One region of the Microbispora sp. NBC_01389 genome, then DNA from elsewhere that is predicted to be linked to it. Evidence: riboswitches for the same ligand, from Rfam matches in the RefSeq annotation. Region 1 holds a riboswitch; the other holds the start of a gene.

Region 1 (7,275 bases):
AGACCCGCCCCGCCGGCCAGCCGCGCGAGCCTGGCGTGGTGCCGCGCCGCGGCGGCGTCGTCCCCCATGGCCGAGGCGAGCATCGCCAGGAACCAGTCCACCGGCCCCAGGAAGGCGATGGCGGCTCCGACGGAGATCCGTCCCTTGTAGGGCAGCAGGGCGGAGTACGTGGCCGCACAGGCATGCGCGTCGCCGACCGCCGCCTGCGCGGCGCCCTGGAGACAGGTGAAGGTCAGCCACGACCAGTCGCGCGGCGCCTGCCGCCAGCCGTCGGCGGCCAGGTCGCACGCCTCTTTCCGCTCGCCCTGTGCTTCAGTTCCACTCTGTGCTTCCGTTCCACCCTGGCCGCACCGCAGGAGCACGCGAAGCGCCTGGTCCCCGCAGGGGTTGGCGCCGGCGACCGCGTCGATCAGGGGCTCCGCCTCGCCAACCGTCCCCCTGCCGTAGGCGAGGAGGATGCGGCCCAGGGACACGACGGATCCCGCGTACCACATGCCGATGCGTTCGGCCTGCCGGTCGAGGTCGGCGTAGAGGGCCTCCGCGTCGTCGTACCGTCCGCAGAGCGTGAGCCGCCCCGCCCGCCACATCGTGTGCTGGAAGCGCGGCCAGGGCAGCGGCATGCGGGCCAGCATGGCGTCGCACCGGGCGGCCGCCTCGTCCGCTCCCGCGACGTCGAACACCTCCATGCGACGGTAGGTCCACATCATCTGCGCGAGCAGCTCGAACTCCGGCGTCCTGGTCTTCCGGCTCAGGTCTTCCAGTTCCCCGGCGATCTCCCGTGCCTCCTCGCTGTAGATCACGCTGGGGATCGACAGGTATCGGGCGTTCAACGCACGCATCAGCAGATGCGGGTCGCCGAGACCACGGGCCATCTCGACCGCCTGCGCGGAGTGGACGTGGCAGCGCGCGTCGTCCGACCCGTCGTACAACTCCTGGGCCATTCCGCCGAGCAGCCGCGCCCGCTCGGGGGCGGCGGCCTCGGGCATGGCGTCCAACGCGCGCTCGAACCGGCGCACGAGCTGAAGTTCGACCTCCTCGTACGGATTGCGCAGGTTCCAGATCGAGGGCGCGTCCAGCACGGTGAGCGCCCGGGCGAGCAGGACGGGCCCGTCGGGACCCGCCCCCCGGTCGGCCACCCGTATCGCCCGCGCCCGCACGCTTCTGGCAGCCAGGGCGTCGCCGGCGTCGAGCAGGGCGCGGGCCTGCCGCAGCAGCAGCTCGACGTGGTCGGCCGGATCGCCGGCCGCGGCCCCGTGCGCCTCGACCGCACGGCCCCACCAGGTGGCCGCCTCCTCGTAGGCCAGGCGGAGACCCGACTGCTCCGCCATCGCGGCGGCCCAGCGCGCCGCCTCCGCGTACGCCGCGGGCCCGGCCTGGACCGCGTGATGGGCGATGACGGCCACGTCGGCACCGGGCCGGTCGACGAGAGCGTCCATCACCTGCCGGTGGATGACGGCCCTGCGCAGCGGCGGGATCTCCCGCAGGAGGGTCTCCCGCACCAGGTCGTGGGCGAAGCCCATCCGGTGCCCGACGGCGACGACCAGACCGGCCCGCACGGCCTGGTCCAGCAGGTCGTACACGGGCGCCGCCCGCGCCTCGCCCACGATGCCGGGATCGAACTCCCCGCCGATCACCGCGGCGATCCCGAGCACCTCGGCGACCCGCGGGTCCAGCGCCGCCAGCCGCTGGTGGATCAGGCCGGCGACCGCGTCGGGAACCGTCTCCAGCGGGCGGCCCTGCGCCAGCAGCCGGGCCGTCTCACGTACGAAGAACGGGTTGCCGCCGGTGCGCCGGGCCAGCAGGTGAGCGGTCCGCTCGTCGACCTCCGCGCCCACGGTCACGGCGATGGCCCGGATGGCCGGGGTTTCGAGGCCCGCGAGCCGGATGCGGAGCAGGTTGTATCGGGCGAATCCGCCGAGCACGTCGTCGAGCGGATCGGCCTGGGCGGTGTCCCGGAACGCGGTCACCAGCGTGAGCGGGACCTGCTCCGCCGACTCGCCGGCGAGCGCCGTCACATCGCGCAGCAGTCCCAGGGTCGCCGGGTCGGCCCACTGGAGGTCGTCCAGAATGATCATAACCGGCCGGTCCCGCGCGGCGGCGCAGAGCCAGTCGGCGACGGCCTGATGACGCCGCTGACGCGCCCGCTGTGCCGATTCCTGTGCCGATCCCTGCGCCGGCCTCTGCGGGACCTCCTCGTCGAGGAGCCCGGCCAGCGCCTCGGGGTCGGGAGCCGGATGGACGCGCTCCAGCGACCTCAGGACCCGGATCCACGGCCGCAGCGGCAGTGCGCTTCCGAGATCGTGACAGCTCCCCCAGAGGGTCAGGTGTCCCCTCTCCGCGCACCGGTCCCTGAACTCCTTCAGCAGCCAGGTCTTGCCGATGCCCGGTTCCCCGGTCACCGTGATCGTGCTCATCCCGCCGCCGAGCGTCGACTCCATCTCCGCGAGCTGCCGGTCGCGCCCGTGCGGCGAGTGCGCCTTCCCGGAGTCCGGCCGAGCGGGCGTGAGCACGGCGGGCTCACCGGGAACGGTGCCCGACCGTACGGTGAGAGCGGTGAGAGACGGAGCCTGCCGCAGGATGTCCTGCTCCAGCGCCCGCAACCGCGGGCCCGGATCGAGCCCGAGCTGATCGGCGATGAGGGTCCTGGCGCGCCGCAGCGTCGCCAGCGCGTCCGCCTGGCGGCCGGCCCTGTAGTGCGCGAGGGCCAGCAGCCACCACAGCCGCTCTCGTAGCGGATGCTCCGCGGTCTCGGCCTCCACGTCCTGGATCACCGCCTCGGGCCGGCCCAGGTCGAGCTGTGTCTGTGCGCGGCGCTCGACGGCGACCAGGCGCAGCTCCTGGAGGCGGTTCACCTCCGTGACTGCCCACAGCTCGCCCGCGAAATCGGCGTACGGCAGGCCGCGCCAGAGCCCCAGCGCCTCGTCGAGCAGCGCGAGCGCCCGTGCGGGCGGCCTGCCTTCCGCGTCGGCGACGAGCCCGCCGAACCGCAGGGCGTCGACGTCCGAGGTGGCGAGCAGATAGCCGGGGCGTTTCGCGACGAGGAGCCGGGGAGGGGTGCGCGGCGCCCGCTGCGGTTCGAGGACACGACGCAGGTTCGACACGTAGACGTGGATCGACTCGAGTGCGGTCGCCGGCGGCGTGCCGTTATAGAGATCCTCGATCAACGTGTCCGTGGAGACGACCGCGCCCGCGGCGAGCACCAGCCGGGCCAGGACAGCCCGCGGCCGCGGGCCTCCGACGCCGACCGGCACCTCGCCGTCCCGGACTTCGAAAGGACCCAGAACCCCGAATTCCACTGCCCCCACGGCCTCTCTGATGGTGGAGGCCGGCGCGGGCCTTCCGTGGGCGGCAGTTTAGAGGCGTCGTCCTGCACCTCACTTGCACGTAAGTGCGAAGCCGACCGGGTCTACCGGGGCGACGACCGCAGGCGGCGGGCCGGGAGGGACAGCGCCGCCGTCGCCAGCGCGGCGACGAGGAACGCGGCGAGCGCGGCGTTCATCCACGGCTGGTGGACGAACCCGACAGCGCCGCGGACGTCGGCCCAGAGGCCGTCCCACCAGGCCACGGTCGGGGTGACCGCCACGATCCAGTACGCCGCGAACCCGAGGACCCACGGCGCGACCATGAGCCACCGCGAGGGGGCGTCCTCGGCCGTGTTCCACCGGGAGGCTCCGCCGAGCAGGAAGTAGTCGACCACGAGGACCGCGAACATCGGCACGAAGACCGCCCCGATCACGGTGAGGAACGCGCCGTAGGAGTTCACGTCGGCCAGCAGCGCGATCAGCGTGGTGAGGACGCCGATCACGATCGAGATCACCCGGCGGTCCCAGCGCGGCGCGAGGTTCTGGATGGACACGGTCGTCGAGTAGACGTTCGCGAACGACTGGTCGGCCTCGCGCAGCACCAGGACGCCGAAGAACAGGACCCCGAGCGGGGCGGCCACGAACGGGTCCCACACCTTGTCGGGGTCGTTGCCGACCAGCGCGAGCGCGGCGATGCCGAGGGCCAGGCAGGCGACCTGGGCGATCGTGTAACCGGCCACCACCCCGGTGAACGCCGCGCCGCTCGACCGCGAGTGCCGGGCGTAGTCGGCGGCCATCGGCACCCACGACACCGACAGCGCGATCACGTAGTCGACGGCCGGGGCGAAGGCGTCCCAGGAGCCGCCGCCCACGGAGGGCCCGCGCGCGAAGAGGGCGACCGACAGCCAGATCATCGCGACCACGACGCCCGCGGTGACGTAGCGGCGCAGCAGGCGCAGCGCGCCGAGCGGCCGGATCGTCAGCGCGATCGTCAGCGCCCCGGCCGCGACCGCCCACACCGCGTACGGCACCGCCGTCCCCGTGAGCGCCTGCGCGCCCTGCGCGATCACCCACAGCTCGAACGCGCCCCAGCCGAGCATCTGCACGATGTTCAGCACGGTCGGGACGTACGACAGGCGGGCCCCGAACAGGCCGCGCAGCAGCACCATCGCGGGCCGCCCGGTCCGCGCGCCGGGGATCGCCGCGAGGCCGACCATCGTGGTGCCGACGAGGCTGCCGATCACGGCGGCCAGCACCGCGGCGGTGAACGTCAGGGGCCTGCCGCCCAGGGGGTCGAGCAGGAACAGCGCCCCCGAGAAGCCGAGGAGGCTGACGCCGAGATTGGCCCAGAACGCCCCCTGGTCGAGCAGTCCGAGGGTCTTCGGGACATCCTCGTCCAGGGTGAGCGGAACCTCCGCATGCACGTCGTCGACGACGGCGGCCATCACACGCTCCCTACGCCGGCATTATCCGGACAGGTTCATGCGGTCGGCGGAACGAGTTCGATCCGCCCTCTCAGCCCGGTCACGCCCGAGCTCCCGCGGGTATTGTTGATGTCTTTGGGATTATGACACTACTTTGACCGTTTTCCTACGCGACGTAGGGGTCTCCTCCGAGCTCGCTCACCATCGGACGCCCGGCGGCGGCCCAGGACCGCATGCCGCCGTCCACGTTGACGGCCTCCCGGCCGATGTGGTTGAGCCACATGGCGGCGTGCGCCGACCTCCCGCCGACTCGGCAGACGACGTAGACCGGCCGGTCCGGCGGCAGCTCGTCCACCCGCGCCTGCAGCTCGCCGAGCGGGATGTGCACGGCGCCCGGGGCGTGTCCCGCCCGCCACTCCTCGTTCTCGCGGACGTCCAGCAGGTACGCGCCCTCGGGCAGGGCGTCGGGGGCGATTTCCGGCAATGTCATGCGCCCATTCTGGCGGCACACCACCGATGCGCGGGCCCGTGCCGGGAGCTGTGACCCACGGTGATCCACGGACGCTCACAGGCGGAGCGGCGCCACGAGGGCCGGAGCTCCTCGCGGACCTACTTCAGCAGACGCGACAGCCGCCGGTCGGCCAGCTGTTTGCCGCCCGTCTGGCAGGCCGGGCAGTACTGCAGCGACGAGTCGGCGAACGCCACCTCCCGGATCGTGTCGCCGCACACCTCGCAGGGCTCACCGGTGCGGCCGTGCACGCGCAGGCCCGACTTCTTCTCCGACTTGAGGTCCTTGGCCGCCAGGCCGCGCGCCCGCTCGGCCGCGTCCCGGAGGGTGCTCACGATCGCGTCGTGCAGGTCGGCGATCTGGCCGTCGGTCAGCGTCCCGGCGACCTTGAACGGGGACATCCGCGCGACGTGCAGCACCTCGTCGGAGTAGGCGTTGCCGATCCCGGCGATCACCTTCTGGTCGCGCAGCAGGCCCTTGATCTGGGCCCGGCTCCCGCCCACGATCGTCTTGAGCAGGTCGGGCGTGAAGTCCTCGGCGAGCGGGTCGGGCCCGAGCGCGGCCACCCCGGGGACGTCTCGGGGATCCCGCACCACATAGACGGCGAGGCGCTTCTGCGTGCCCGCCTCGGTCAGCTCGAACCCGGGGGCGCGGCCGTCCTCGCCGGGCGACAGCCGTACGCGGACCGCGAGCGGGCCCTTCCCGGGCCGCACCGGCCGCGCGCCCGTGAGGTCGTCGCGCCAGCGCAGCCAGCCGCCGCGCGCCAGGTGCGTGACGAGGTGCAGGCCGTCGCAGTCGAGGTCGAGGAACTTGCCGTGCCTGGCCACGGCGGTGATCGGCAGTCCGCCGAGCGAGGTGACGGGCGGGTCGACGGTCTTGAGCGCCTGGAAGGCGGTCACGTCGACCCCGATGATCGCGTGGCCGAGGGCGTGCTCGCGGAGGAACCCGGCGAGCGCCTCGACCTCGGGCAGCTCCGGCATGTCCCCACAGTAACCGCAGCCGTCAGGGCACGTCCCAGAACGCGAGCTCGTGCTCCATGCCGCGGACGAACAGCTCCCGGGCGCGCGCCGGGTCCGGGGCCGCCTCGTCGATCATCTCGCCGATCCGGGCGGCGAGCGCGGCGAAGCCGGGGTCGGCATAGGTGTCCACCCACGCCCGGTAGCGCGGCTCGGCGGGCGGGTCCGCCGCGAGCAGCCGCCCGAGCGTCGAGTAGCCCCACATGCAGGGGTAGAGCGCCGCCAGCCCCTCGCCGTAGCAGGCCGCCGTCTCCAGCAGGAAGGACGTGTACGCCGCGCAGGCCGGGCCCTTCACCGCGCCGTCGAGGTCGGCGCCGAAGCCCGCGGCGAGCGACCGGTGCAGGTCGAGCTCCTCGTGCCAGGTCGCGTGCGCCAGGTCGACCAGGTCGCCGAGATGGCCGTCCGGCGCCTGCCAGGCCAGCCGGGAGAACACCCTGACGTAGTCGAGCAGGAACAGGTGGTCCTGCTCCAGCCACGACCGGAAGACCGGCTCGGGCAGGTCTCCCGCCGCGATGCCGCGTACGGTCGGGTGAGCGAGCTGGGCGTCGAGCATCGGCCGTCCGATGGCATGCAGGTCCGCTGATATCCCCATAAGTTCTCATTCTCGCGGTAAGGGACGAGTTAGGCTCGATGCCGTGACACTGACGATCGCCGAGGAAGTGCTGCTGCTGGCTTACCGGGAGGACACCGGAAAGCCGGTCATCGGATCCGTGGAGCTCGACGCCGCCCTGGCGGGAGCCGTGGTCGCCGAACTCGCCGTGAGCCGGCGCGTCGATTTCGACGACAAGAAGCTCGTGGTCACGGACGACGCGCCGCTGGGGGACGAGGAGCTGGACCAGGCGCTGGCCCGGATCTCCGGCGAGTCCCGGCGGCACAAGGCCGACTGGTGGGTGGGCAGGCTCCGCATGGGCGGGCTGCGCAAGCGGCTGCTGACCCGTCTCGCCGTACGCGGCGTGCTGAGCGAGCAGACCGGAAAGATCCTCGGGATCTTCCCCACCACCCGCTATCCGGAGCTCGACCCGAGC
Region 2 (7,275 bases), 2.5 Mb from region 1:
CTGCGTGACGTCCGGCATCAGCAGCCCGGCGCTGACCACGAAGTTGACCGCGCCGCCCTTCCTGACGCGCTTGCCCACCAGCGGGTTCGTACGGATGACCTGGTCACGCGGGATCGTCTCGCTCGCGCTCCGGCTGACCCGTCCGGGGGTCAGCCCGGCCTCGGCGATCTTGGCCCGGGCGTCCGCCAGGCTGAGGCCCTCTACCTTCGGCACCGGGATCGTCTCCGGGCCGGCCGACGGGATCAGCTTGAGCACCGCTCCCTTGACCGCCTCGGCGCCCGGCCCGGGCTCGGTGTTCAGGACGACGTCCTTGGGGACCTTGTCGTCGAACACCGGCTTGAGGACCTGCACCTCGAATCCGCGGTTCTGCGCCTCCTGCCGGGCGACCGTCAGGGGCTTGTTCACCAGGTCGGGCACCTTCGTGTAGCGGCCCTCGGAGAACCACCAGCCCGTGAAGGCGACGCCCGCGAGCATGACGAGGGCCAGTGCGGCGAGGAACCAGACCGGTCGTGGTCGTGCCCTGCGGGTCCCGCGGCGCCCTCCCGCCTCCGTGGGGCCGGTCACGACGCCGGTCAGCAGGTCCGCACGCGGCTGGATCACCGTCTGGCCGAGCTGCGCGTGCCCGGCTGTGCCGGACGCGGGGGTCGCGCCCGCCGGGGCCACGGGCGCGCGGTGCGTCCCCGTGCCGGCGCCGCTGTGCGCGCCCGTCGGGGAGCCCACCGCGGAGCCCACTACCGAGCCCGGGCGGGTGTGGCCGCCGGTGTGCCCGGTCCTCGGCAGCGTACGGTGGATCTCGACGGCGGCGACCAGCATGGCGGTCGCGTCCGCCGGGCGCCGGGCGGGGTCCTTGTCGGTGGCGGCGGTGACGAGCGCGTCGATCTGCGGCGGGATGCCGGGCACGACCGAGGACGGCGCGGGCACGGTCTCGTGCACGTGCCGGTAGGCGATCGACATCGGCGTCTCACCGGCGTACGGCGGCTGCCCGGTGAGCAGCTCGAACAGCATGATCCCGACGGCGTACACGTCGCTGCGCGCGTCGGCGAGGCCGGTCGTGACCTGCTCGGGCGACATGTAGCCGATCGTGCCGATCATCATGCCGGTCTTGGTCTGGTTGGTGGCCTCGATCGCCCGGGCCAGGCCGAAGTCCACGACCTTCACCCGGCCGTCGTCGGCGAGCAGCACGTTCTCGGGCTTGACGTCCCGGTGGATCAGCCCCGCCTGGTGGGCCGCGCCGAGGGCGGCGAGCACCGGGATGACCATCTCCAGGGCCTCGCGCGCCGGGAGGCGGCCACGCCGGCGCAGGATGTCGCGCAGCGTCCTGCCGGGGACGTACTCCATCGACAGGTAGACGTTCGCCCCGTCGGTGCCTTGGTCGAAGACCTGCACGATGTTCGGGTGCGAGAGGCTCGCCACCGACTTGGCCTCGCCGATGAACCGCTGGACGAACTGCGGGTCCTCGGCCAGCGAACGGTGCATCACCTTGACGGCGACCGTGCGGTCGAGCCGGATGTCCAGAGCCAGATAGACGGAGGCCATGCCGCCCCGGGCGATCCGGGACTCGACGCGGTAGCGCCCGTCGAGCTGCTGCCCCACGAGCGGATCGGTTAGCGTCGTGTCCACCCGCCCGAGTTTACGGGTGATTTGCCGTCGGGCGTGTTCCCGAATCCCAAACCGAGACCTGTCCGGATCCCTTTCGCAGGACCCGGAAAGCCGTCCCTCATGCGAAAACCGGCCTTACCCGGCGTCCGATTCGGAAACGCGCCGCTCACGCGGAGCGGACGGGCGAGGACGCCTCGGCGTAACGGCGGCGGGGGATGCGCCCGGACAGGCGGGCGAGCCGTCCGGCCGTGACCGCCTGCCGCATGGCGGCGGCCATGAGGCCGGGCCGGTGCGCCCGCGTCACGGCGCTGGCGAGCAGCACGGCGTCGCAGCCCAGCTCCATCGCGAGGGCCGCGTCGCTGGCCGTGCCGATCCCCGCGTCGAGGATGACCGGCACCGCGGCCGCCTCGGCGATCAGCTCGATGCTGTGCGGGTTGCGGATGCCGAGGCCCGAGCCGATCGGGGCGCCGAGCGGCATCACCGCCGCGCATCCGGCGTCCTCCAGCCGGCGCGCCAGCGCGGGGTCGTCGCCGATGTACGGCAGCACGACGAAGCCGTCGGCCACCAGCCGTTCCGCCGCGTCGAAGGTCTCGATCGGATCGGGCAGCAGGGTCCGTTCGTCGGCGATGACCTCCAGCTTCACCCAGTTCGTCTCCAGCGCCTCACGGGCCAGCCGGGCGGTCAGCACGGCCTCGCCGGCCGTGAAGCAGCCGGCCGTGTTCGGCAGCACCCTGATGTCCCGCGCCCGCAGCAGGTCGAGCACCGAGCCGCGGGCGGCCGGGTCCAGCCTGCGCATCGCGACGGTCGTCAGCTCGGTGCCGGACGCCTCCAGCGCCTGGTCGAGCACCTCCAGCGACGGCGCGCCGCCGGTCCCCATGATCAGCCGCGAGGCGAACTTCTCCCCGCCGAGCACGAAGACGTCGCCGGAGGCGTCCTGTTCCGTCATTCCCGTCATCCTCCCTGCACCGCGGTGAGCACCTCGACGCCGTCGCCGTCCTCCACCCGTGTGGAGTCCCAGGCGCCGCGGCTCACCACCTCGCCGTTGACCGCCGCCGCGACGCCCGACGTGAGCGCCGTGAGGGTCCGTACGGCGTCGCCCACCGTCGCCCCCTCCGGCAGCTCGGCCGGGCCTCCGTTGATCGTGACCTTCATGTGCGGAATCTCCCTGGGTCGCAGGACAGGGCGGCCTCCGGCACCGCGCCGCCGGTGAGGAGCGCGGCGACGGCCTCGGCGGTGATCGGGGACAGCAGCACGCCGCTCCGGCCGTGCCCGGTCGCCGCGAGGACGCCGGGGGGCCCGGCGAGGCCGATGAGCGGAAGGTTGTCCGGGGTCCCGGGGCGGAAGCCGACGGCCGTCTCGGCCAGTTCGAGCTCGGTGAGGCCGGGCACCAGCTCGCGGGCGTCGCGCAGCAGCTCGTACACCCCGCCGACGGTGACCCGCGCGTCGTACCCCAGCTCCTCGGAGGTGGCGCCCAGGACGATCTCCCCGTCGCCCCGGGGGACGAGGTAGGCGGGGGAGCCGTGCACCAGTCCCCGCACGCACCGGGTGAGGAACCCCCGGGGGCCCCGCAGCCGGAGGATCTGCCCCTTGACCGGCCGTACGGGCAGGCCGGGGAGCAGGGCGGCCGACCACGATCCGGCGGCCACCACGACCCGGCCGGCCGGGACGGTCCCGCCGGACGCCAGCCGCACCGACGGGGAGCCCCGCCCGGGGACGACGACCTCGGCGGCGCGTTCGGCCACCAGCGTGCCGCCCGCCTTCTCGAACGCGGTCAGCAGCGCGCGGACGAGCCTGCGGGGGTCGACCCAGGCGTCGTCGCGGGCCAGCAGGCCGCCGCGCACCGCGGGGGAGAGCATCGGCTCGAAGGAGCGGCACTCACGCCCGGTCAGCCGTTCGACCCGCAGGCCGAGCGTGCGCTCGAAGGCCGCGAGGTCGTCGAGGAGGGCCATGTCGTCCGCGCCGCGGGCGACCTCCAGCGTGCCCTCGGCGCGGTAGTCGAGGCCGGTGCCGGACTCGTCCTCCAGCTCCGCCCGGAACGCCGGCCAGGCGGCCAGCGACGCCAGCCCGAGCCGCAGCAGCGGCTCCTCCGTGTAGGTCACCTCGCTGACCGGTGCGAGCATCCCGGCGGCGGCGTGGGTGGCGCCGCTTCCCGGCGCGGGGTCCACCACGGCGACGGACAGTCCGCGCCGGGCCGTACGCCAGGCGGCGGCGAGGCCCGCCACGCCACCGCCCACGATCACGACGTCGTGGCCGGGCTCGCTCCCGGAGGGCCGTGTGGAGGACACCGCGCTCCCTTCGCCGGCATGACCCGGATCAGGTGGTGGGCGGTCGAGAGCCGTACGCTCTCCTCTCAGCCCGGTCCGCCGGGCTCCCGCGCGTCTTACGCCCCACAGCGTAGTACGTGGCGGATACCGGCGGATCGCCCGGTTCGGCGCTCGCGCGGGCGGGCGTGACGCGGCTCACAATCGGGGCTGCCCGAGATGTGCGCGCTCCTTGCCCAACTCGTTATGGGGAGCCGGTTGGCCAGGTCCCCTGTTGACAATCTATGGTCAAGGCGTGGATCACGTCGTGGTGGTGGGTGCCGGCCTGGCCGGCGTGCGAAGCATCGAGGCGCTGAGGTCCCGGGGGTTCACCGGGCGCATCACGCTCATCGGCGAGGAACACCATCGCCCCTATGACCGCCCGCCGCTCTCGAAGACGGTGCTGCTCGGCGACGCCGACTCCACCGTGGTCGACTCCGATCTCGACGCCATGGACGTGCGGCTGTGCCTCGGCACGGCCGCCAAGGGACTGCGGGACGGCGTGCTGGAGACGACCGAGGGAGAGCTGGAGTACGACGGCCTGGTCATCGCCACCGGAGCGACCCCGGTCCGGCTGCGGGGCGAGGGCCACCAGCATGTGCTGCGCACGATCGACGACGCGCTCGCGCTGCGCGAGCGGCTGGTGCCCGGCGCCCGCGTGGCCGTCGTCGGCGCCGGCTGGATCGGCGCCGAGGTCGCGACCGCGGCGGCCAAAGCGGGGTGCGCGGTGACCGTGGTGGAGGCGGGGGAGAGCCCGCTCGCCGCCGCGGTCGGCCCGGCGGTCGGCTGCCACACGATCGGCTGGTACGCCCGGGCCGGCGTCGAGCTGCGCCTCGGCGCGATGGTCGGGACGGTGGACGCCGACGGGCTCACGCTCATGTCCGGCGCGCGGGTGCCCGCCGACGTGGTGGTCTCCGGCGTCGGGGTGCGCCCCTCGGTCGACTGGCTCAAGGGCTCGGCCGTACGGCTCGACGACGGCGTGGTCGTCGACGAGCACCTGCGCACGTCGCTGCCGAACGTGGTCGCGGTGGGCGACTGCGCCAACTGGTGGTCGCGCAGGTTCGGCACCCGGCTGCGGGTCGAGCACTGGGACACCGCGCTCCAGGCCCCCGACACGGCCGCCGCCACGCTGCTGGGCGATGAGGCGGTCTACGACCCCGTGCCGTACTTCTGGTCGGAGCAGTTCGATCACATGCTGCAGTTCGCCGGACACCCGACCCCGGACGACCGGGTGCTGCTGCGCGGCGACCCGCGGGCCGACGGGAAGTGGGCGGTGTGCTGGCTGACCCCGGAGGACCGGCTCGCCGCGGTGTTCACCGTGGACCGGCCGCGCGACGTGGTGCAGGGCCGCCGCCTGGTGGAGGCCGGCCGGAGGCTCGACCCCCGGCGGGTGGCCGATCCGGCCGTGCCGCTCCGCGACTGCATTATGACGTAGTCGAGGTGTTTCCCGGAGGCTCGCATGTGGTAATGGTGGTTCCGTGACGCTTACTGTTGCGCAGATAGACCGGGAGACCGACCAGCTCGTCGGGGAGTGGCTCCCACTTCCGCAGGCCGCCGAGAAGCTGGGGCTCAGCATCGGCCGCACCAAGCAACTCCTGAAGGACAAGAAGCTCGTCGGCGTCCGGCGGGGCGGCGGCCAGCCGCAGATCCCGTCGGTGTTCGTCGCCCACGGTGAGGTGCTCAAGGGCCTGCCCGGCACGCTCACCGTCCTCTCCGACGCCGGGTACGACGAGGTGGAGTCGATCCGCTGGTTGTTCACCCCCGACGACTCGCTGCCGGGGGCGCCGATCGACGCGATCGTCAAGGGCCGGCACACCGAGGTCAAGCGCAGGGCCCAGGCGCTGGGCTTCTGACCGCCGCCGCATGGCATTGTTGGCCGGGTGAACGACACCCGGCGACGGCTCGCGCAGGCCAGGCTCTACCTCTGCACCGACGGCAGGAGGGACCGCGGCGACCTCGAGGACTTCCTCGACGCGGCCCTGGCCGGCGGCGTGGACATCGTCCAGTTGCGGGAGAAGGGCCTCGAGGCCCGCGAGGAGCTGGGCCTGCTCGAGGTGTTCCGCGCGGCCTGCGACCGGCACGGCGCGCTGCTGGCGGTCAACGACCGGGCGGACGTCGCGTACGCCGCCCGGCCGGACATCCTGCACCTCGGTCAGGACGACCTCCCGGTCCCCGTGGCCCGGGAGATCCTGGGCTCGGACGTGCTTGTCGGCAGGTCGACCCACTCGGCGGCCGAGGCGTCGGCCGCCGCGGTGGAGCCGGGCGTGGACTACTTCTGCTGCGGGCCGGTGTGGCCCACGCCGACCAAGCCGGGCCGTCCGGCGCCCGGCCCCGCGCTGCTGGAGCACGCCGCGAGCCTGGGCGCGGGCCGGCCGTGGTTCGGCATCGGCGGCATCGGCCCGGACAACCTCGACGAGGTGATGGCGCACGGCGTGCGCCGGGCGGTGGTCGTCAGGGCCGTCACCGAGGCCGAGGACCCCGGTGCCGCCGCCGCGGCTCTCAAGGCGCGCCTGTCGGCCGTCCCGCTGTGAGCCGGCCCCCGCCGGTCCCGGACGGGAACGGCGGGCCCGGTGGGGGCGTCGTCAGGTGCGGCGGGAGGTGGCGGCGACGGCCAGGGCGGCCAGCGCGGCGCGGGCGTCCTCCTCGATCGGCGCCTGTTCGAGGGCGTGCATCGCCTCGTCCAGATAGCGCTTGATCATGTCCTCGCAGTCCGTCAGCGCGCCGGTCTCCTCGATCACCGTGCGCAGCCGCCCGACCCCGTCGGCGTCGAGCCCCGGGTCGCCCAGCAGGGTCCGTACGACGTCCTGCTGGGCGGGGGTGGCCCCGGCGAGCGCCCGCGCGATGAGCACGGTCCGCTTGCCTTCGCGCAGGTCGTCCCCGGCGGGCTTGCCGGTCTCGGCCGGGTCGCCGAACACGCCGAGGATGTCGTCGCGGAGCTGGAAGGCGATGCCCACCCGCTGGCCGTACTGCACGCACAGGCGGTCGATCCAGGCGTGCCGGGCCTGGGCGGCGAGCACGAGCCCGAGGCGCAGCGGCTGCTCGACGGAATACTTACCGCTCTTGTAAAGGGCCACTCGCAGAGCGCTGTCGAAGGTGCTCTCGCCCTGCGCCTGCTCCAGCAGGTCGAGATACTGCCCGCACATCAGCTCGGTGAGCATGTAGTCGTGCAGGGGCTGGGCCGCGGCGATCGCCCGGGGGTCGAGGCCGCTGCAGCGCCACATCTCGCCGGACCACACCAGCAGCAGGTTGCCCAGCAGCACGGCCGAGCCCTCGCCGAACTGCCGCGCCGACCCGTGCCAGCCCGCGTCCGCGTGCATGCGCTCGAAGCGCCGGTGTGCCGAGGGCATGCCGCGGCGCACGTCGCTCGCGTCCATGA

The links. Region 1 has a riboswitch for thiamine pyrophosphate ahead of OG344_RS09610 (purine-cytosine permease family protein). Riboswitches for the same ligand answer to the same signal wherever they lie in the genome.
Region 2: linked by a shared signal. The riboswitch ahead of thiO (glycine oxidase ThiO) and the one ahead of OG344_RS09610 (purine-cytosine permease family protein) in region 1 are both predicted to bind thiamine pyrophosphate.

Annotation. Positions count from the first base shown of each region.
Region 1 covers NZ_CP109552.1:2,146,354-2,153,628, reverse strand. Annotated here, with positions in the region: gene OG344_RS09615 (BTAD domain-containing putative transcriptional regulator) at 1-3,305, opposite strand, end outside; gene OG344_RS09610 (purine-cytosine permease family protein) at 3,407-4,747, opposite strand; TPP riboswitch at 4,738-4,854, opposite strand; gene OG344_RS09605 (rhodanese-like domain-containing protein) at 4,893-5,216, opposite strand; gene OG344_RS09600 (Fpg/Nei family DNA glycosylase) at 5,336-6,214, opposite strand; gene OG344_RS09595 (TenA family protein) at 6,237-6,842, opposite strand; gene OG344_RS09590 (GPP34 family phosphoprotein) at 6,886-7,275, shown strand, end outside.
Region 2 covers NZ_CP109552.1:4,684,541-4,691,815, forward strand. Annotated here, with positions in the region: gene pknB (Stk1 family PASTA domain-containing Ser/Thr kinase) at 1-1,620, opposite strand, end outside; gene OG344_RS21205 (thiazole synthase) at 1,766-2,554, opposite strand; gene thiS (sulfur carrier protein ThiS) at 2,551-2,751, opposite strand; gene thiO (glycine oxidase ThiO) at 2,748-3,884, opposite strand; TPP riboswitch at 3,873-3,984, opposite strand; gene OG344_RS21220 (NAD(P)/FAD-dependent oxidoreductase) at 4,156-5,334, shown strand; gene OG344_RS21225 (Rv2175c family DNA-binding protein) at 5,378-5,752, shown strand; gene thiE (thiamine phosphate synthase) at 5,780-6,430, shown strand; gene OG344_RS21235 (polyprenyl synthetase family protein) at 6,482-7,275, opposite strand, start outside.